2 regions of the Hydrogenophaga sp. L310 genome follow, and region 1 is predicted to be linked to the other one. Evidence: riboswitches for the same ligand, from Rfam matches in the RefSeq annotation. Region 1 holds a riboswitch; the other holds the start of a gene.
The links. A riboswitch is a leader RNA that binds a small molecule or an ion and turns the genes downstream of it on or off. The one in region 1 is predicted to bind thiamine pyrophosphate.
Positions count from the first base shown of each region.

Region 1 (10,892 bases):
CGAATCGACCTACCGCCGCTTCACCCAGGACCTGCAGCCCGACATGAGCGTGATCGAAAAGCTGGACTACCAGCCCGAGTTCCGCATGCCGATCTGGGACTACCTCAGCGGCCTGGTCGACGAGGAACGTGTGGCCGAAGGGCGCGCCATGCTGGCGACGCACGCCGAGACGCTCGCGCGCGTGCAGCAACGCTACGGCGTGGATCCGGCCACCGTGGTGGCGGTGTGGGGCGTGGAGAGCAACTTCGGCCAGAATTTCGGCAAATACCCGCTGGTGCAGGCACTGGGAACGCTGTCGTGCTTCGGCCGGCGCCAGGCGTTCTTTCGCGGCGAGTTCTATTCGACGCTGCGCATCCTGCAGGGCGGCCACATCGCGCCCGAGCGGCTGGTCGGCTCCTGGGCCGGCGCCTTCGGCCACACGCAGTTCATGCCCACCACCTTTGAACGCCTGGCCGTGGACTTCGACGGTGACGGCCGCCGCGACCTGATGGACAGCACCACCGACGCGCTCGCCTCCACCGCGAACTTCCTGGCCAAGGCCGGCTGGCAGACCGGCCAGCCCTGGGGTTTCGAGGTGAAGCTGCCGGAGGGCTTCAACACCACGCAGGAAGGCCGCCGCAGCAAACGGCCGATCAGCGAGTGGGCCGCGCGCGGTGTGCGCCGCGTGGACGGCTCTCCGCTGCCGGCAGGTCTTGGCTCAGCCGGCCTGATGACGCCCGCGGGCGCACAAGGCCCGGCCTTCCTCGTGTTCAGGAACTTCGATGCGGTCTACAGCTACAACGCCGCCGAAAGCTACGGCCTGGCCATCGCCCACCTGAGCGACCGCCTGCGCGGCGCCGGCCCCTTCACCACCCCCTGGCCCACCGACGACCCGGGCATCTCACGCGCCGAGCGCCGCGAACTGCAAGGCCTGCTGATCCTGCGCGGCCACGACATCGGCGAAGTGGACGGCATGCTGGGTGAAAAGAGCCGCGCCGCGATCCGGGTGGAACAGGCGCGCCTGGGGCAGGAAGTGAACGGGCGCGGTGGGCTGAAGATCTTGCGCGCGCTGAGGGGCAGCTGATCAGGGGCTCAACAAAGCGTCCAGCGACTGGCGCAGCGCCGGTATGTCATCCAGCGCGGTCCGCCACAAGATATCGAGGTCGACGTCAAAGTAGGCATGAATCAGCCGATTGCGGATATCCACCGCCTCTCGCCAGGGAATGGATGATTCGCTTTGGCGCACCTCAGCCGACACGCGCGCAGATGCTTCACCGATGATCTCTAAAGCGCGAACCAGAGCGAAGCTCAGCATTTCGTCCTGATCGAGATCTGGTCGTGACCGTCCCAGCACAAACCGCTCGACGGACAGGCAGGCATCGCGCATGTGCAGGATGCGCACGCGGTCGTCAGGCCGCATATTGCACCTGCGCGGTGTCCAGAACTTCCTGCCGAAAGTAACGGGACAGGTCGCCCGGCGTGCGCAGGTCCACCTTCTTGCCGAGCAGTTGTGTGAGCTCCGACGCCATGCGCACCATGCCAAACATCGACGGAATGTGCTCGGGTTCGAACTCGACCAGCAAGTCCACATCACTGTCCGGACGGTGGCTGCCCTTGGAGCGCGAGCCGAACAGGGACAGGCGGCGAATGTGGTGTTCGCGGCAAAAGTCCCGAAGCTGATCGCTTGAGAGTTCCAGCATGCTGGCGATGATAGCCCTCACAGCCACCCGAACTGCGCCCGCACATCGCGCGCCGTCACATTGACCGGTGCGGTGGGCGCCTGGGTGTATTGCCGCAGGTTGGGCGCGCGCACGCCACCGCCATCCTGCCCGAGCACGGCCACGCCCTTGATGCGCCAGCCCCGCTCGCGCAGGGCAGCCACGTAGGTCTGGGCGTCGGGAAATTCCTCCAGGTCGGTCTTGTGTGCCGTGGGCGAGAGGCAGAACACCACCGCTTCGCAGCGGGAGCGGCTCACTTCCTGGATGAAGTCTTCGATCGAGGTGCGGGTGATCTGCAGGGTGCCCACGCGGGCGTAGAAACGCTGCGGGCGCCGGCTGCCCTGCAGCTGGATGTCGCGCACGCTGCGGTTGAAACAGCCGGTAAGGCTGCGCACCACCGAGGTCTTGCGGGTGTTGGCGTTGCCGATGAGGATGTAGGCATCCATGGGAACAAACCGGGCTTCAGCCCAGCTTCACCGCCGTGCCGCTGACGGCGACCATCATCATGCCGTTGGTTTCGCCCATGACTTCGTAGTCGAAGTCGATGCCGATCACACCGTTGGCGCCCATCTGTTTCGCCGCCTCGATCAGTTCGTCCATCGCCGCGTCGCGCGCACCGGCCAGCGCGCGCTCATAACCGCCGGCGCGCCCGCCGACCACGTCACGGACCGAAGAGAACATGTCGCGAAAGATGTTGGCGCCGATGATGGCCTCGCCGTTGACCACGCCCAGGTACTGCTTCAGCTCGATGCCGGGTGGCGTGGTGGTGCTGAGGAAAAAACTGTCGGTGGATTTCGAAAACCAGCCCATGAAAACTCCCGTTGGATGTGTGAGTGGGATGCACCCGCAGGTGCCTGCGGATTCATTGTGCCAGCGGCCACAAGCCCCCCTCACCCCAACCCTCTCACGCGCGCGGGAGAGGGAGCCAGACCTTCACCAGAGTGAGACCAGCTTCCCGCCCTGCAGCCCCCAGGCGTGTTGCGCCATGGCCCGCGCTTCCAGCTCGTCGTGGGTGACCAGGATGGCGCTCATGCCGGCCTCGGTGATGCGTTCGCGGAACTCGGTGCGCAGCTGATCGCGCAGCGTGGCGTCGAGCGCGCTGAAGGGTTCGTCGAGCAGCAGCGCGCGCGGCTGCGTGATGAGCGCACGCGCCAGCGCCACGCGCTGCTGTTCGCCGCCCGAGAGCGTCCAGACCTTGCCCAGCGCCTGACCGGCGAGGCCGAAGCGGGCGAGCATGGTGTGCGCCCGCTCCCGCGCCTCGCTGCGGCGCACGCCCTGCTCCACCAGACCAAAGGCCACGTTGTCCTGCACGTTCAGGTGCGGGAACAGCGCGAAATCCTGGAACATGAGCGCGAAGCCGCGCTGCTCGGGCGGCAGGGCCGTGATGTCCACGCCGTCGAACCACACACTGCCCGCCTCCGGCGCGTCCAGCCCGGCGACGATCTTGAGCAGGGTGCTCTTGCCGCTGCCCGAGGCACCGAGCAGGGCCACGGTTTCGCCCGCGGCCACGCGCAGGCTCACACCGTCGAGCAGCGGGCGGTGGTCCCATTGTTTGTTGATGTCGCGCAGTTCAAGCATGGGCGTCATTGTCCTTCTGCGCCGGTCCTTCGAGCAGCGTGAACGCCGCCAGCGCCAGTCCCATCAGCACACAGGCCAGCACCAGCGCCGCGTCGAGGTTGGCCGCGCCGGGGCGGCCGAGGTGCTGGTAGATCAGCGTCGTGAGCGTGGTCCATTCGGGGCGCGAGAGAAACAGCGTGACGGCGAACTCGCCCAGCGCGGTGGCGGCGGCGAAGGCCATGCCGCGGCGCAACGCAGGCGCCACCAGCGGCAGCGTGACCCGCCACAACACGCGCCACGGCCGCGCGCCCAGCGTGGCCGCGGCCTGCGCGTAGCTCGCGGGCAGGCTGTCGAGTGCGGCCGTGAGCGACTTGGCCACGAAGGGGTAGGCCAGCAGCGCGTAGGCCGCCACCAGCAGGGCCAGGCTCGCGGTCCAGTCCGGGTAGAGCAGCAGCAGGCCAAACGCGACCGTGACGGGCGACACCACAAAGGGCAGGAAGGCCGCGGCGCGCCAGGCCAGCGCCAGCACACCGCGCGCTTCGCTGGCGTTGCGCTGCAGGCTCGCCACGTCCAGCGCGCGCACCGCCAGCGCGTGTGTGAGGCCGAGCGCGGTGGCCAGGGTCAGCGCCATGGCGGTGAAGCGCAGCGTGTTCCAGAGGGCCGCGCGCGTGTCGGCTTCGAACAGCACATGGGCGCCCTGCCCGCTCCACAGCGCCTGCGCCGCGCGCCACACGATGGCCAGCAGCGGCGCGGCACAGACCACGAACAGCACCGCCAGCGCAGCCCCCACCGCCGCCCACTGCGCCCCGCTGCGCGGGCGCTGGCGCAGCACCGGCGACACGCGACCCGGCGCCGCGAGCCGCTTCTCCAGCCAGGCGTAGGCCAGCGCCACGGCGCCGGTCAGCCCCAGCATCCAGACCGCGAGCACGCCCGCCTGACCCAGTTCCAGTTCGTGCGCCACCAGGGTGTAGATTTCGACCTCGACCGTGGCGTAGCGCTGCCCGCCCAGGATCAGCGCGAGGCCGAAACCGGCGAAGCAATACAGGAACACCAGGCACAGTGCCGAGGCCAGCCAGGGTGCGATCGCCGGCCACTCCACGCGCCAGAAGGCGCGCCAGGGCGTGGCGCCCAGCGTGCGAGCGGCGGCCACGCGCGGCGCACTCACCTGCTCCAGCGCGTCCACACCGGCGCGCACCACCACGCAGAGGTTGAAAAACAGGTTGCCGTAGAGCAGCAGCCAGGGCGTGTCCACCAGCTCGATGCCGGCCCCGGCCAGCGGCGCGCCGAGCAGACCGCGCGGCCCCCAGAGCGCCAGCACGCCGAGCGCGGCCACCAGCGTGGGCACAACAAAGGGCAACATCAGCAGGCGCAGCACGAGCGCCCGGCCCGGAAACTCCAGCCGCGCCAGCACCCAGGCCACCGGCAAACCGAGCACCAGGGCCAGCGCGCAGGTGATCGCCGCCTGGGCCAGGGACCACAACACCCGCCAGCGCAGGTACTCGTCCTGCCAGACATCGAGCCAGCGCAGCGGCTCGCCACCGGACCATTCCCCCGCCCCCAGCCCCTCGGCCAGCAGCCGCATCACCGGCGCCACCAGCAGCAACGCCAGAAAGGCCAGCGGCAACGCGGGCAGCAGCCAGCGGGCTGGCGGGCGCGGCATGGGGTTTATTTGAGGACCACCTTGGTCCAGCGCTGCAGCCAGGCCTTGCCTTTGGCGGAGGCCTCTGCGGCGCTGGGGTTGTCAAACGCCGTCGGCTCACTGGCGTGCTGTTTCATCACGTCCGCCCGGGCCGCGCCGGCTTCGGCCGGGAACATCCACATCGTGGTCTGCAGCGCCTGCTGGGCCGGGGCCGAGCGCAGGAACTCGATGAACTGGCTGGCGGCATCGCGCGCGGCCGGGTTGCCACCCTTCACCAGCGCCACGCCCTCGACCTGGCGGAACACGCCGCCCTTGAGGAACAGGTTGGCGGTGGGTGAAACGCTGAGTTTTTCCTTGGCGTAGAACACCTCGGCGGCCGGGCTGCTGGCATAGCTGACGACGATGGGCCGCGTGCCGCCGTTGCGCGTGAACTCGGTGTAGTAGGCCTCGGTCCAGCCTTTGACCACCTTCACGCCGTTGGCGCGCATCTTCGCCCACCACTGGAACGCCGCCTCTTCGCCCAGGCCGGCGATGGTGGCGAAGACGAAGGCCTGACCGGGGCTGGACGTGGCCGGGTTCTGCACCACGAGCAGCTTGGCGTAGGCGGGTTTGGCCAGGTCTTCGAGCGAGGTCGGCAGCGCCAGGCCCTTGCTGGCGAACCAGGCCTTGTCGACGTTGAGGTTCACGAAGCCGTAGTCCACCGGGACCACGCCCGAAACCACACCGGTCTTGTCGGCGCCCTCGGCCATGGCCGCGGCCGAAACGCGATGGGCGGCGGGGCCGGTGTAGGAGTCGAGCACCTTCGCGGCCGTGGCGCGCGGCAGCAAGGTGTTGTCGATGCCGTAGACCACGTCGGCGATGGGCCGGGCCTTGGTGAGGATCAGCTTGTTGACCATCTCGCCGGCGTCACCGGCCTTGACGATCTGCAGCTTCACGCCCGCGTCTTTTTCGAACTGCGCCAGCAGCTCCTTGGGCAGATCGAACGAACCGTGTGTCAGCACGCGCAGCGGCACCGCCTGCGCCCAGACCGCGGGCGCTGCGCCCAGGGCCGCGAGGGAAACCGAAACCAGTGCCGCAGAAAAAAACCGCCGTTGCATGTGAAGCCGCCTTGTCGAAAAAACCGCCTCGGGAAGCGTCTGACAGGGGCGGCTCGCATGCATCGGCGGCCGGCTGCTCACGCTCCCTACGCTGGCACAACCCAGATCAGGTGAGAGGGGTATTTCTCAGCCGCTGCCCGCGTCGCTGCGAGCCCGGCACCCCCGGTGAAGCTGCGGATTGTAGAGCGGGGCGGTGCGTGGCGGGGACCCGCTCCTCAGACCCGCACGGGCGCCGGGGTCTGCGGCGCGGACGCCTATCGCGTGCGAGCGCCGGGGCAAAGGGCATCTCGCTCAGGAAACGCCCCTCGTAAACGACACCCAGGCGCTGCCCTACTCAACGCAGTCCATGTACTCGTTGACCGCAGACGCCCAGGACTTGTGTGCATCTGGCAGGGCAATGAGGGCATCTTTCGTGTCGGCGGAGGTGAAGGCCTGCATCCCGTGGCCGAGCATGTATTGCGGGTAGTAGCTGGGCGGTGGAAGCCCCTTCAGCCTGCGGCAAAACGCCTGCCGGGCCTGCAAGTCATCGAACTTGCTCCTCATGTGGTCAGACAACCTGGCAGATGAAGCCTCCCCGACGTGCTTCGTGAAGATCACCCCCAGGAAGTTGGCCACCTGGTGTGCGGTGGTGTCGGCCACCCGTCGGGTATCGAACCGGCCCTCGCTCCCCGCCACCCCAAAGAGGAAGGCCGCGTCGTCCAGCCTGTCCTGGTCGATACATTGCGCCGCGCTCAGATACAACTCACCGGGTGAATGGCGCGTGAGCGTGGGTGCGGCGCTCAGGCACTGTGTGGTCGGGTCGACCGCGGCGGCGGCGGCCGGCTGCCCCTGGGTGTCGGGGCTGGACTTCAAGTTGCCACAGGCGCTGAGCACCGAACCCAGCGCGACGGCCCACAGGGTGGCCTGGATTTTCAACATGTACCCTCCTTTTGTGTCAGTGATCATTGAGAAAAATTCAGTCATTCAGGCAATGTCATCCAGTGCGAGCACCGCAGTTCCCGTCCCCGCAGAACCCGCTGCGTTCAAGCCGGCCGGAAACCCGCTCCTCAGACCCGCATGGGCGCCGGGGCCTGCTCGTTCACCGCCAGGTTGGTCTCGCGCTGCTGCGCCGCTTGCGCCAGATGCGCTTCGGTGCTGCGTGCGAGCGCCGGGGCGATGGGCATCTCGCTCAGGACGCGCCCCTCGTGCACGACCCCCAGGCGCTGCCCGTCCTTGCTCACCAGGAAGCGTTCGGGCTCACCTTGGTCCACGCGCGCGCAGTGCGCCACGGCCGCGGCGCAGACCTGCCCCACCTGGGCCGGGTTCAGGCCCAGGCGTTGCAGCGCTTCGCCGGCCTGCTGGTGGGCCCGCGCGTACTGCGCCTGCTGCGCCGGGCTCAGCACGGGCGCGGCATCCGGCGCCGGCTTCCGGGGTTCGGCTTGGGCCATTCGGGTCTGCTCATGCCCGCTGGGTGGTGCGCCCTCCCGCATGGCCACGGTGTCGGTCTTGATGGGCTTGCCCTCTGCATCGAATTCGGTGACCCGGGCCGGCTGTGCGCGGCGGCCGTTCATTTCGATCAAGGTGCGCTGGCCATTCTTGTCGTAGTGGTCGATTTCGATCTCGCCCGAACGGGGGTTGACCGCGATGTGCTCCTGGCTGCCGTCTTCGTGCCGGATGTGAAACCGGTCGAACGGCGAGACGTCGTCGCGGGTCGCCACGCAACTGGCCTTGATCACCGGCGATTTGCCGAGCCGGGCAAACAGCTGGCGCGCCTCGGGCGGCACCCGGGCGAAATCGGCATGGCCTTCGGGGATGCGGTAGCGGCCCTGGGCATTCACCGCCAGCCCTTGCTGGGCGTTGAACAGGGCCTGGTTGGCGTGATCCTGGCCCATGATCGCCCCGGCCACCAGCGTGCCACTGCCGCTGAGCACGAGCGCGGTCTTGAGGAAGTTCGGCATGGACGGGCCCGGCAGGACGGTGGGCGCCTGCCCCATGCGGCGACTGAGGTACTGGCCCTGCCACACGCCTTCGTAGTTGTAGGTGGCGATGTCGTTGGGTGTGCGCACATCGTGCACCTGCCGGCCCGAAGCCTGGTAGCGCGCCAGCGCCGCGTCATAACCCCCCACGTCCTTGTAGTAGTCGCCACGGATGGTTTCGCGCGCGATGGGCAGGCTGTTGTAGACGCAGGCGTCGATGTTGTTCCGCAGCGCGAAGCTCTGCGCCATCCCGCCACCCAGGCTGTGGCCGGTGGCAGCGAAGCGGTAGTCTTTGTAGTCTGGGTGTTGGCGCAGGTATTCGTAGGCGGCCTGGGCCTTGGCTTCGATCTTGGCGAACTCGCTGGCGCCCGCGTTGCCCAGGTCGGACTTCCAGTTGCTCCAGGCATCCGAGCCTTTGAAGTCGAAACTGATTTCATGCGTGTCGCGATTGATGGAAACCTTGAACTGGTTTTCCAGCTGGCCATCGGCGTTGTGCTGGGTATTCCAGCCTTCCGGGCTGCCGGGTAACAAACGGCCTTCGGCATCCTGTCGGGCAACAGCCCAACCGGCTGGGAGGTGAATGCCTGGTTTTGCGTGCTCCCATGCGTCCGGGTAGGTGGCGACCTTTTCCGCTTTCTGAATATCTTTGTGTTCGTAGGCCCAATAGGCTAGGCGCATGCCGATGGCAGCGTCGAGGGCGTTAACGGGTTGCGCGGCTTGGTTCGACGGTCTGTTGTCCATGAGAACGCCTCATTCGTACAGCCATTCGTTTTGCGGAATGGAGCAGCTTCGGTGAATGGATTCCCAAACCTTCTGCCGTGTGGGATCTTTCGGCACATACGGCACCCATTGACCCTGCTCGTTTTGCGTGTGTCGTCCATCTCTGAACGTTGGCCACACCTTGTAGGCAATCGAGTAGTAGCGCACGCGAGGCTTGCCCATATCGAGCACCAGCCGCCGGGCGCTGCATTGCTGCTGCAACAGCGGCAGCAACTGCGCCAAACCACGCTCCCACTGCGCCAGATCCCGCCCCGGCCCCTGGCCGTCGTCCAGTTGTCCAGGGATGAGCTCGTCCATCGCCACCTGCAGTGCCAGCAGGATCTTCGCGTCCATCGACCCCTTGGCCGCCGCCTTCTCGAACAGCGCCGTGATGGCCTTCGGGTCGGTGACGTCGTGGATCCAGCCGTCCGAATTCGCCAGCGCGTAGTAGTAGTCCCCCAGCGGATCGCCTCGGGCCTGCAGCGCCTGCATGTGCTGGCGCAGGATACCGGTCTGCTTGTCGAAGTCGCGCTGCTGGCTGCTGATGTGCACCGGGTCAACGGCTTTCGCCGCCGTCGAGCAGCCGGTCTGCACCAGCCCCGCCAGCAGGCACAGGCTCAAGGTGGTGATCCATCGATGTGGTCGTGTCATGTGTGTTCGCTCCCTGCAATATGCCGGTGGAATATACATCGAAAGATTTCATTACACGGCGCATCCACCCCCTGTGTTACCGTGGTCCGGGCCCGCAGCCATTGCGCGGCCCACCCGCGAGATTGCCTCCTCGGCCCGCATGCCCCTGCCCATGGTGCCCATGGAAGCGCTGTGCCCGTTCGACCAGAACCGTTTCACACCGCACACGCACCATGAAAAGAACCGCACATGCCCGGCTACGAGGTCCGTCAACAGACCGTCAACATCGGTGGACTGGACTACGACGTCCGCTCCCTGCTCGACAACCAGCAGTACGCTGACCCGTTAGGCAGCGCCGAAGACGCGGGCATGGGCGCCTCGGGCTGGCCGCTGTTTGGCCAGGTCTGGCCCTCGGCGCGCGTGCTCGCGCTGGCCATGCACAGCCACCCCATCGAAGGCAAACGCATCCTGGAAATCGGCGCCGGCCTGGCGCTGGCCAGCCTGGTGATCCACCGCCGGGCCGGCAATGTGACCGTGACCGACTGGCATCCGCTGACCGAGGCCTTCCTGCGGGAAAACCTGCTCGCCAACGGTCTGGGCCCACTGCCCTGCAAGCCCGGCAACTGGGCGCTGGACGACGCCAGCGGCGCCAGCGGCCTGGGCCGCTTCGACCTCATCATCGGCAGCGACTTGCTCTACGAACGCCAGCAGCCCGCCCAGCTCGCGCGCTTCATCGACCAGCACGCGACCCTGCACGCTGAAATCATCATCGTGGACCCGGACCGCAGCAACCGCAGCGCCTTCTGCCGCGAGATGGCGGCGCTGGGCTACCGCCTGACCATGCGCACGGCCGACAAGACACTGGAAGGCGGCGAGGCCTACAAGGGCCGCTTCCTCACGTTCCGGCGCTGAGAGCACGGAGCCCGAAAGCACTTCCGGAAAACAAAAAAGGTCCGCAACGGACCTTTTTCAGGCGCCGGCCCGAAGGCCGGCAGGACAGGCGATCAGCCGCCCTTGCCGGAGCGCTTGCCCGGGTTCTTCTTCGAGCGGGTGGCCACGCCACGCTCCAGGCTCACGCGCTGACCACGGCCCGGGCTGACCAGCGTCATGCCGGGGACGGGAGTGGGGCGGGGGGTGGCTTTGCGGTCGGCTTCGGTGACGATTTTGTTGCCCATGTCGGTTCCAGAGAGAGAAGTTGAAAACCCCTTATTAGGCCACAGGCGCGGCCCGGGCCTGGCGCCGGCGGACGGGCGGATCGGCTTAGCCGGCCCGCCAGCCCCCGGGAACGGTCAGAAGCCGGTGTGCCAGCCGCTGTCGGTGGACAGCGCCTCGGTGCGGTGCACCGGCATCTGCCAGCCGTTCTGCGGGTTCACCTGGGCCGAAATGTCGATGACCGGCGCCTGCGCCTGCACGCCGCCAAAGATGGTGGCGAACGAGGCATCGGCGGCATCGCGGCCGGTGCCGATGCGCACGAAGCCCATGGGAATGGCGGTGCCGGACGGATCGAACAGGTACCAGCGGTGGCCGAGGTAGACCTCGACGTAGGCGTGGAAGTCGG
Region 1 covers NZ_JBVPZA010000002.1:384,315-395,206, reverse strand. Annotated here, with positions in the region: gene AC0GNO_RS05600 (lytic murein transglycosylase) at 1-1,063, shown strand, start outside; gene AC0GNO_RS05595 (HepT-like ribonuclease domain-containing protein) at 1,064-1,381, opposite strand; gene AC0GNO_RS05590 (nucleotidyltransferase family protein) at 1,389-1,679, opposite strand; gene AC0GNO_RS05585 (hypothetical protein) at 1,697-2,143, opposite strand; gene AC0GNO_RS05580 (YbjQ family protein) at 2,160-2,507, opposite strand; gene AC0GNO_RS05575 (ABC transporter ATP-binding protein) at 2,631-3,275, opposite strand; gene AC0GNO_RS05570 (ABC transporter permease) at 3,268-4,914, opposite strand; gene AC0GNO_RS05565 (thiamine ABC transporter substrate-binding protein) at 4,920-5,990, opposite strand; TPP riboswitch at 6,056-6,164, opposite strand; gene AC0GNO_RS05560 (hypothetical protein) at 6,321-6,908, opposite strand; gene AC0GNO_RS05555 (Tle-like phospholipase domain-containing protein) at 7,037-8,686, opposite strand; gene AC0GNO_RS05550 (hypothetical protein) at 8,696-9,355, opposite strand; gene AC0GNO_RS05545 (class I SAM-dependent methyltransferase) at 9,584-10,246, shown strand; gene AC0GNO_RS05540 (hypothetical protein) at 10,339-10,509, opposite strand; gene AC0GNO_RS05535 (transglutaminase-like domain-containing protein) at 10,624-10,892, opposite strand, start outside.

Region 2 (10,892 bases), on a different contig from region 1:
CGGGTGAACGCCGTTGAACCGGGCCGCCCCGGCAGGGTCAGATGCGCCATCGCGGGCGCCATGTCCGACAGCAGATGCCCTTTGCGCCAGACCTTCAGCCGCGTGGCGCGCAGGCGGATCGCCTCGATCGGATCGCGTGCCTGCAGCAGCACGAAGCTCGCGTCGTTCCCGGTTTCGATGCCATAACCGGCCAGCCCCATCACCTTGGCGGCGTTCGTGGTCACGGCTTCAAAGCACTGGCGCATGCCGGCCTGGCTGGTCATCTGCGTCACGTGCAGGCCCATGTGGGCCACCTCCAGCATGTCGCCGCTGCCCAGCGAATACCAGGGGTCCATCACGCAGTCGTGGCCGAAGGCCACCGTCACACCAGCCGCCATGAGCTCGGGCACCCGCGTCATGCCACGCCGTTTGGGGTAGCTGTCGTGCCGGCCCTGCAGGGTGATGTTGATCAGCGGATTCGCCACCACGCTCACGCCGGCCTCGGCGATCAGCGGGATCAGCTTTGACGCGAAATAGTTGTCCATGCTGTGCATGGAGGTGAGGTGCGAGCCGTTGACGCGACCCTGGAGGCCGAGGCGCTGGGTCTCGTACGCCAGCGTTTCGATGTGGCGCGAGAGTGGGTCGTCGCTCTCGTCGCAGTGCATGTCCACCGGCAGGCCGCGCTCGGCCGCGAGTTCGCACAGCAGCTTCACGCTGGCCGCGCCGTCGGCCATGGTGCGCTCGAAGTGCGGGATGCCACCCACCACGTCCACGCCCAGGTCGAGCGCGCGTTTGAGGTTGTCGAGCCCGCCCGGAGAGCGCAACACGCCGTCCTGCGGAAAGGCCACCAGCTGCACGTCCAGGTAAGGCGCCATGCGCCGCTTCACCTCCAGCATCGCGCGCACCGGCAGCAGGCTGGGGTCGCTGGTGTCCACGTGGCTGCGGATGGCCAGCAGACCTTTGGCCACCGCCCAGTCCCCATAAGTCAGCGCGCGCTCCACCAGGGCTTCTTCGGTGAGCTGTGGTTTGAGCTCGCCCCACAGCGCGATACCTTCGAGCAGGGTGCCGCTCTGGTTGATCCGCGGCAGGCCGTAGCTGAGCGTCGCATCCATGTGGAAGTGCGGATCGCAGAACGGCGGCGAGAGCAGCTGGCCGGCCGCGTCCAGCGTTTGATGCGCCAGCGCCTGCAGTCCCTCGGTCACTTCAACGATGCGGCCGTCCCGCACGGCAACCGACATGTTGGAGCGGCCGTCGGGCAGGTTGGCGCGGGTGATCAGCAGATCGAGCATCGGTGTTCACCTCGGCGGCAGGGTTTCATCAGCGTCCGAGGATACGCTGCAGCGCAGCGCGCCGGTCGGCGGCACCTTCAGTAAAATCCTCGCCCCTGGTGACCCGCACAATGGCGGGCCGCCCTGACCTGGTCAAACAACCTCGAAGCACTCATGCACTATTCCGTCTCCCACCACAAACTCAAGCTCATCCTTGCGGCCCAAGGCATCAAGACCGGCGACGCCGGCGCCATCGACACGCTGTTCGGCGGCAAGGACGGCTACTACTGGTTTGGCACTTTGCGCGACATGTGCCCGGAAGGCAAGACCCTCTCGTGGGAAAACCAGTACGCCCTGGTCAACGCGATCCAGGCACACGAAAACGCCACCGCCGAGGAAGACGAAATGAAACCGCAAGTGCCCAGCGCGGCCAACATCGCCGCCTTGTCCAAGCTGCTCGCCGACCCGATCTGACCGGCTGGTCCTTCACCGAGCCCGGCACAGCCGCTGACCGCGGTCTATCGCTGGCGCAAGGCTTCGGCCAGTTCCCCGTCATGACCGTAGATATCGGGGTAGAAGTAAGGGCGACCCCGTTTCACCAGCGCCGTCCCATAGGCGATCAGAACCGGCACCGGCGTGCTGAGCCGGACGGCCTGCAACTGCCCCGAGGCCATGGCTTCGCGCACGCGATGCTCGCTCCATTGGGGCATGTCCTTCAACACGAACAGGGCCAGCTCCACCGGATGCTCGACGCGCACACAGCCGTGGCTGAAGTCGCGGCGCCCGCGGCCAAAAAGCTGCGCCGCGGGCGTGTGGTGCAGGTAGATGTGGTCGCGGTTCGGAAAGGAGAACTTGACCGCGCCGAGCGCATTCTTCAGCCCGGGACGCTGGCGGATGCGGGCACGACCCGCCAGCACATCGGCCAGCACCTCCGGGGTGACCTCGGTGCCGGTGCTGCCGTCTGCCAGGACAAACTCCATGTCCTCACGCGCCAGGTAAGCGGGGTCGCGCTGGAGCCTGGGGACGGTTTCGGTGCGCGCGATCGACGGGGGAATGTTCCAGAAAGGGCTGAACTCGATGGTGCGCATGTCTTCGGAGAACACAGGCGTGCGCGTGTCCATGGCCTTGCCGACGATGATTTTCATGGACTGCTGGACAACGATGCGACCCTCGCGGACTTCGTAGGCGCGCAGTACGAACTCCGGTATGTTGACCACGATCATGCGCGGGGCTTCGGTCAGCGGCGTCCAGCGCAGACGTTCCAGATTGAGGGCGATCTGCTGCGCCCGCTGGTCCGGTGTCACCTGCAGCGCGGCCCAGGTGTCCTTGCCGACCACACCGTCCACGTCCAGCCCATGGCGTTCCTGGAAGCGCTGGACCGCCTCCACCCAGACGCCCTCGTAGACCGCCGGGAGCGGCTCGTCAGCCGTCAGGTCATCCAGCAGCCGCAGCCGTTCGGCCAGCAGGGCCAGGCCGGCCCAGGACTGGCCTGGCGCCAGCTTGCCGGTCCGGCCCGGCTGGGGGTGGGCCGGGCGCGGCAACGCAGGCAGTTCCTGTTGCCAGGCGGGGTGGTCCACCAGCGCTCGCATCCGGGCCAGGACCTCGCGCAATGCTTCGTATTGCGGCAACTGCGGCGCGGCCTCGCGCACCAGTTCGGCCAGCCGCCCGGCTTGCAGGCCGTCGCGCAGCCGCGCAACCGAATCAAAGTCCGCGCGCACCGACGGCTTGAAGTGGTGGTCAATGTGCCGCGGGTCCAGCCGGCCCTGGTGCAGGTCGGTCAGGTAGCGCTGCAAGGTCGCGCTGAGGGTTTGTGCCAGCCGCTCCTGGGCAGCGTCATCCGGTGGCGGCCCTCGATGCGCCTCGCCCACCTGCCGGGCCAGCGTGTCGATCTCGTAGTCTTCGGCGATCAGTCCATGGCCGGGCGCTTCGGCCAGCAGGTCCAGAGCCTGCCAGGCCTGGGGTCCGGGCCGGCCCGATGCGAACCACAACGAAACCTCGGACGCCCAGGCGCCACCCGCGGCCAGGCCCAGCGCCAAAATCAGGCCGCGCAAGGCGCGATACACCGTGGGCATGCGGTCAAGCGCCCCGGCAGGCGTCGAGCGTCGGGCAGACACCGCTCAAGAGCATGAGCACGAGGTGCTGCCCTTCATCACTCGGAGACGGTGTGTCCGCCAAGGTTGGTGCAGACCCGGCGCAGGCGCTGCTCGGCCTCGTCGGCCACCGCTTTCACCCCGGCGCCACCGACCAGTCCCACCATGACCTGCGGGTCCAGGAAGCCCACCACGATCTCGTGGCTCGACACTTCGCGCACGATCACATTGCAGGGCAACAGCAGCCCGATGTCGGGCTCCGCCTGCAAGGCCTGGTGCGCCAGCGGCGGGTTGCAGGCGCCGAGGATGCGGTAGCGCGGCATGTCCACGCCGAGCTTGTCTTTCATGGCCGCCTGCACGTCGATGTCGCTCAGCACACCGAAGCCCTCTTCCTTGAGGGCCTGGATGGTGTGGGCGAGCGCTTCATCGAACGAGGTGCCTTGGATGGTGGTGGTGAATCCGTACATGGTGATGTCCTTGCGGTGGTGGGAGGGGCGGGGTGACAGTGTGGCGGTTCGCTGGGCGGCGACCGGTTCAGGGCGACCATTCGTGGTTGAGAGAGGTGACTGTGCCACGCCAGTAGGTCTTGCGGCCTTCGGGCAGCAGCCAGGCCACTTCGCCGGACAGGGGCACGGTCATGCCATCCACGCGCTGGTGGTTGGCCCAGGTGCCCTCCCACGGAGCCGAACTGACCTCATTGCCGACTATACGGCCGCGCGCTTCGGCGCGCATGGACGTCATCAGGCCCGATGCATCGAAGCGGAACAGCTCGCCGCGCGCCCGTTCGCCACCGCCCCGCAGGTGGGCCACGCTGAAGAGACCAAAAACGGCCTCGTGCAGCAGGCCTTCACCGTCCGAATAGCTGTCGTGCACACGCACAGCCACGCCGGGCGCCAGGTCGTAGCGCGCGGGTGCGGCGGGCAGGCGTTTCGCCTCCAGACGCGCCAGGATCGCCTGCGTCGCCCCGGTCCAGCGCATGGCACCGACGGCGTTGAGGCCCACGAAAATCAGCGCGAGCGCCGCGACGATGAGGAACAGCCAGGTGAGCCAGGTCATGGGCGTGGAGGGTCTCGATGGCTTGGGTTGGCGGCGGAACACCATCAAGCAGCGTAACAAAACGCGGCAGCATGATCGGTGCGGTGGCGGACACGGGGCGCAACGCAATAGGCAAGCGCCCCGTGGGGTCGGTGCGAAGCGCATTCAAAAAACCGGGATACACTCCGCCCTGCTCCGGGGTGCACGGTCCTGAAAAGGTCCAGCGCTGAGATGGTTGAAAAACCGAACCCGTGAACTTGATCTGGCTAGTACCAGCGAAAGAAGAGCGCAGCCCCCAGGGCCTGCATCCCCAACCCGTTCCTCGTGCAACGGGTCCGTCCACACCAGCGGTGGGCCCGGGTGCATGTTTTGACGGGCGGTCTCCGGAGCATTTACAGCCCCAACAGGAGACCGCCGCCATGAACGCCCCCGACAAGATTCCCTTCGCAGACCAGTTCGCCCTCAGCCGCGAGCCCTTCCCCGCTTCGCGCAAGATCTACGTGCCCGGCTCGCAGGCCAGCATCCAGGTGCCCATGCGGGAGATCCTGCTGAGCAATGGTGAGCAGGTCACGGTGTACGACACCTCCGGCCCCTACAGCGACCCGGCCGCCGCCATCGACGTGCGCACCGGCCTGGCCGATGTGCGCGGCGCCTGGATCGCGGCACGCGGCGACACCGAAAACTACACCGGCCGGCAGCGCGCCGCGCTGGACGACGGCGTGAAGAACGAGGCGCAGAACAACGGCACCACCATCGAACGCATCGAGGCCCTGCGCGCCGAGGCCGCCGGTCTGCAGCGCACGCCACGCCGCGCGAAGAGCGGCATGAACGTCTCGCAGATGCACTACGCGCGCAAGGGCATCGTCACGCCCGAGATGGAATACGTGGCCCTGCGCGAAAACGGCAAGCGCGAGTGGATGCGCGAGTACCTGGGCGACCCGGCGCGTGAAGCGCGCCTGCGCGGCAACCCCATGGGCGCCCGCATCCCCGATGTGTTCACGCCCGAGTTTGTGCGCGACGAGGTGGCGCGCGGCCGCGCCATCATCCCGGCCAACATCAACCACCCCGAGGTCGAGCCCATGGCCATCGGGCGCAACTTCGGCGTGAAGATCAACGCCAACATCGGCAACTCGGCCGTCACCTCCAGCATCGAGGAAGAAGTGGACAAACTGGTGTGGGCGATCCGCTGGGGCGCCGACAACGTGATGGACCTCTCCACCGGCAAGAACATCCACACCACGCGCGACTGGATCGTGCGCAACAGCCCGGTGCCCATCGGCACGGTGCCGATCTACCAGGCACTGGAAAAAGTGGGCGGCGTGGCCGAAGACCTGACCTGGGCGATCTACCGCGACACGCTGATCGAGCAGGCCGAACAGGGCGTGGACTACTTCACCATCCACGCCGGCGTGCGCCTGGCCTACATCCACCTCACCGCGCAGCGCCGCACCGGCATCGTCTCGCGTGGCGGCTCGATCCTGGCCAAGTGGTGCATCACGCACCACAAAGAGAACTTCCTCTACACGCACTTCGACGAGATCTGCGAAATCATGAAGGCCTACGACGTGAGCTTCTCGCTCGGCGACGGCCTGCGCCCGGGCAGCGCGTCGGACGCCAACGACGAAGCGCAATTCGCCGAACTCAAGACGCTGGGCGAGCTGACCCAGGTGGCCTGGAAGCACGACGTTCAGACCATGATCGAAGGCCCCGGCCACGTGCCCATGCACCTGATCCAGGCCAACATGGACGAGCAGCTGAAGCACTGCCACGAAGCGCCGTTCTACACGCTGGGCCCGCTGACCATCGACATCGCGCCGGGCTACGACCACATCGCCTCGGCCGTGGGCGCGGCCATGATCGGCTGGATGGGCACCTCCATGCTCTGCTACGTCACACCCAAAGAACACCTGGGCCTGCCCGACCGCGACGACGTGAAGCAGGGGATCATTGCCTACAAGATTGCGGCCCACGCGGCCGACATCGCCAAGGGCCACCCGGGCGCCCGTGCCCGCGACGACGCCATGAGCAAGGCGCGTTTTGAATTCCGCTGGCGCGACCAGTTCGCCCTGGGCCTGGACCCGCAGACCGCCGAGGACTACCACGACGAAACCCTGCCCAAGGACTCGAGCAAGGAAGCGCACTTCTGCTCCATGTGCGGGCCGAAGTTCTGCAGCATGAAGATCACTCAGGACGTGCGCGACTACGCCGCCGCCAAAGGTGTGAGCGAAGAAGCAGCACTGGCCGAAGGCATGGCGCAGAAGAGCGCGGAGTTCAAGGCGGTGGGCGGCGAGTTCTACGTGCCGGTGTCATCCATCTCGACCAAGGTCTGAACCATGGCACGCATCGGCATCGCTGGCGCGGGTGTGCTCGGCCGCCTGCTCGCGTGGCAGCTGTCCCGCGCGGGGCACCATGTCACGGTGTTCGACCCGGCTTCGGGGCCAGAGGCTCCGCCAACCGGTCAGTTGGTGGGCGGCGCACCGTTTGCGGCGGGCTTCACCGCCGCCGGCATGCTCAGCCCCATCGCGGAGCTGGACAACGCCGGCCCCGAGATCGCCCGCCTGGGCTGGCGATCGCTGGCCCTGTGGCGCGAGGTGGCCGAAGCGCTGCGCGCCGACGGCTGCAGGGCACCGCTGTTCGAGCAGCACGGCAGCCTGATGCTGGCGCACGGGTCCGACCTGGGCGCGGCGCGCCGCGTGCTGGCCCGGCTGGACACCGCGCCCACCCTGGCCGCCGAGCTGCCCGCGCCGCAGCCGCTGGACCGTGCGGCGCTGGCCACGCTGGAGCCCGCGCTGGCGCCGGGTCTGCACGCCTGGCTGCTGCCCGGTGAGGCGCAGGTCATGTCGCGCGACATGCTCAGCGCGCTGGCCGTGCACGCGAAGAACGTGCACTGGTGCTGGGGCGAACGCGTGGAACGCGTGGCGCCTGGTGTGCTGCACTTGATGGGTGAAGGGCCGGTGCGGTTTGATCTCGCCATCGATGTGCGAGGAGTGGGAGCGACACCCGACCTGCCGCTCAGAGGCGTTCGCGGCGAAGTGATCTGGCTGCAAGCACCCGGTGTACCGCTGCAGCGCCCGGTGCGCCTGCTGCACCCGCGCCACCGGGTCTACATCGTGCCGCGCCCGGGCGACCTGTTCGTGGTCGGCGCGAGCGAGGTGGAGAGCGAGGACCGCTCGCCGGTGAGCCTGCGCAGCGCGGTCGAGCTGATGGCGGCGGCGCAGAGCGTGCTGCCCGAACTGGCCGAAGCACGCATCGTGCACATGGAAGCCAACCTGCGCCCCGCCCTGCACGACAACGAACCCCATACCCACGCCGAGCCCGGCCTGCTGCGCATCAACGGCCTGTTTCGACATGGTTGGCTGTTGGCGCCGGCGCTGGTGCAAGACGCGCTGGCGGCTCTGGCCGACATGGAGAAGGAGCCTGCCCATGCCTGAAACCCTGATCCCGGTCGAGGCCACGCTGCGCTTCAACGAACACACCCTGCCCTGCCCGGACGGTCTGACACTGGCCGCGCTGCTGGACGCACAAGGGGTAGACGCCAACCAGATCGCCACGGCTGTGAACGGCAAGTTCGTGCCACGAGCGTTGCGCACGCAAACATGGTTGTCGGCTGGCGACACCGTGTTGACCTTTCAAGCCATCGTGGGTGGATGAACACCATGAGCACACCGACAAACACCTGGGCGCCCTACGGCGTCGAACTGAACAGCCGCTTCCTGCTCGGCACAGCCGGCTACCCGTCGCCACAGGTACTGGCCGAGAGCATCGCCGCCAGCGGCACGCAGATCGTCACCGTGGGCCTCAAGCGCACGCTGGCCGCGGGTGGCGACAACGGCTTTGTGGAGATCATCCGCACCGCCATGCTGGAACACGGCGCCCACCTGCTGCCCAACACCGCCGGCTGCCGCACCGCGCGCGAAGCCATCACGCTGGCGCACATGGCGCGCGAGCTCTACGGCACACGCTGGATCAAGCTCGAGGTGGTGGGCGACGAACACATCCTGCAGCCCGACCCCTGGGGCACGGTGGACGCCGCTGCGCAGCTCACAAAAGATGGCTTCGCCGTGTTCCCCTACTGCACCGACGACCTCGTTACCTGCCAGCGCCTGCTGGACGCGGGCTGCGAGGTGCTGATGCCCTGGGGGGCGCCCATCGGCTCGGGCCAGGGGCTCATCAACCCGTTTGCGCTGCGCACCCTGCGCGCGCGGCTGCCCGGCGTGCCGCTGATCGTGGACGCCGGCATCGGCGCGCCTTCACACGCCGCCGCCGCCATGGAGCTGGGCTTCGATGCCGTGCTGCTGAACTCCGCCGTGGCCCAGGCCGTGGACCCGGTGCGCATGGCTCGCGGCTTCGGCCTGGCCATTCAAGCCGGTCGCGCGGCGTACGAGGCGGGTGTGATGGCGCCGCAGGACATGGCGGTGGCGAGCACGCCGGTGTCCGGTCATCCTTTTCTGATCAACTGACCATGACCCCTGTGATCTGGAGCATCGCCGGCACCGACAGCGGTGGCGGCGCGGGCCTGGCAGCCGACCAGCGCGCGGCCGATGCCTTCGGCGTGCACCTCTGCCCGGTGGTGGCGGCCGTCACCGCGCAGAGCACCGTGGCCGTGACGCAGGTGCAGGCTGTGGCGCCCGAGCTGCTGGACGCTCAGCTCCAAGCCCTGGCCGCCGACCTGCCGCCGCGCGTGATCAAGACCGGGCTGCTCGGCAGCGCCGCCAACGCGCGCGCGGTGGCACGCTGGGTGGACCGCCTGCGTGAGCGCGGGCCGGTGCAGCTGGTGATCGACCCGGTGCTGCGCGCCAGCACCGGAGCGGCGTTCACCAGCGACGAGCTGCTGCAGATCTACCGCGACGAACTGCTGCCGCGCGCCAGCGTGATCACGCCCAACCAGCGCGAAGCCGCGGCCTTGCTCGGCGCCGACGCAGCGAACAACGTGCCCGGGCTCGCCGGGGCCCTGCAGCGGCTGGGCGCGCAGGCGGTGGTGGTGACGGGCGGTGACGCCGGCACACCGGGCCTCTCGCTCGACTGGCTGCACACGCCCCACGCACGCGGCTGGCTCAGCCTGCCGCGTGTGGACACGTCGAACAACCACGGCACCGGCTGCACCTTCGCCACCTCGCTGGCCGCCGCGCTGGCGCTGGGCTTCGTCGCGGCCGACGCCGCCGTGCTCGCCAAGATGGCCACCACCCACGCGCTGCGCCACGCACGCACCGTGGGCCGGGGTGCGGGTCCGGTGATCGCGCTGCCCGGCTTCGGCAACGACCCCACGCTGCTTCCGCGTCTGAGCCTGGACGACAGCGCGCCCGCCGACTGGCCCGAGCGCCTGCGTGGGCTCGAGCCCGGTGTCTACGCCATCGTGGACAGCGCCGAACGCGTGGAAGCCGTGCTGCGCGCGCAACCCACCGTACCCACCATCCAGCTGCGCATGAAGCGCCCGGCCGGCGTGGCCGATGCGACATGGACAGCGCAACTGAGCGAAGCCATCCAGCGCAGCCAGCGCGCGGCCCATGCGGCGAGCGCCACGCTGGTCATCAACGACCACTGGCAACTCGCCCTGCAAGCGGGCGCCCGCGCGCTGCACCTGGGGCAGGAAGACCTGCTCGCCCTCACGCCGGAAGACCGCGCGCAACTTCAGGCGGCGCGCGCTCAGGGCGTGATGCTCGGTCTGAGTTCACACAGCCTGTGGGAGCTCTGCCGCGCCGCCGCCCTGATGCCCGACCTGATCGCCTGCGGTCCGGTGTGGCCCACCACCACCAAGGACATGCCGTGGCGGCCGCAAGGCATGGACAACCTCGCCTGGTGGGCGCACATGGCGCCCGCGCCGGTGGTGGGCATCGGCGGCATCCTGGAGCCGGCACAGTTGCAGGCCGTGGCCGCGGCGGGCGCAGCCGGTGGCTGCGTGGTGCGCGGCCTGGGCGACGACCCATCGACCACCCTGCCCGTGTGGCTGGCGGCCTGGCAAACGGGTCTGACCGGACGGGGCCGGCACGCGGTGCCCGCGCTGCCACACGCCTCGCTGTCCATCGAAGAACCGGTGTGACACCGGGCCGGCGGGGTTAACCCGCGACTGGGGTATGGTTGAGGGGTTCGTCAACGCCGGGCGATCGGGGCGCCTGCCGCCACGGGGCACCGGCACTTTCTTCCTCAGGAGTACTTTCATGGATCGTCGTTCCCTCATCAAGAACGCTGGTATTGCCGGCGTGTTGTCCGCAGGCATCGCCCCCGCCGTGCATGCCCAGGCCGCCGTGCGCTGGCGCCTGGCATCGAGCTTTCCCAAGTCGCTGCCCACCATCTTTGGCTCGGCCGAGAAGTTTTCGGAAACCGTCAAGGCCCTGTCGGGCGGCAAGTTCGAGGTGTCCGTGCACGCAGCCGGTGACCTGATGCCCCCTTTCGGTGTGGTCGATGCGCTGCAGAACAGCACCGTGGAAATGGCGCAGACCGCGTCGTACTACTTCACCGGCAAGGACCCGATCTTCGCCTTCGGCTGCGCCGTTCCCTTTGGCCTGACCGCGCGCCACATGGA
Region 2 covers NZ_JBVPZA010000016.1:56,824-67,715, forward strand. Annotated here, with positions in the region: gene AC0GNO_RS20515 (amidohydrolase family protein) at 1-1,268, opposite strand, end outside; gene AC0GNO_RS20520 (hypothetical protein) at 1,422-1,721, shown strand; gene AC0GNO_RS20525 (L,D-transpeptidase family protein) at 1,766-3,319, opposite strand; gene AC0GNO_RS20530 (DUF302 domain-containing protein) at 3,397-3,804, opposite strand; gene AC0GNO_RS20535 (DUF6920 family protein) at 3,872-4,393, opposite strand; TPP riboswitch at 4,559-4,673, shown strand; gene thiC (phosphomethylpyrimidine synthase ThiC) at 4,792-6,702, shown strand; gene AC0GNO_RS20545 (FAD-dependent oxidoreductase) at 6,706-7,803, shown strand; gene thiS (sulfur carrier protein ThiS) at 7,796-8,023, shown strand; gene AC0GNO_RS20555 (thiazole synthase) at 8,029-8,832, shown strand; gene thiD (bifunctional hydroxymethylpyrimidine kinase/phosphomethylpyrimidine kinase) at 8,835-10,409, shown strand; gene AC0GNO_RS20565 (TRAP transporter substrate-binding protein) at 10,528-10,892, shown strand, end outside.
Region 2: linked by a shared signal. The riboswitch ahead of thiC (phosphomethylpyrimidine synthase ThiC) and the one ahead of AC0GNO_RS05565 (thiamine ABC transporter substrate-binding protein) in region 1 are both predicted to bind thiamine pyrophosphate.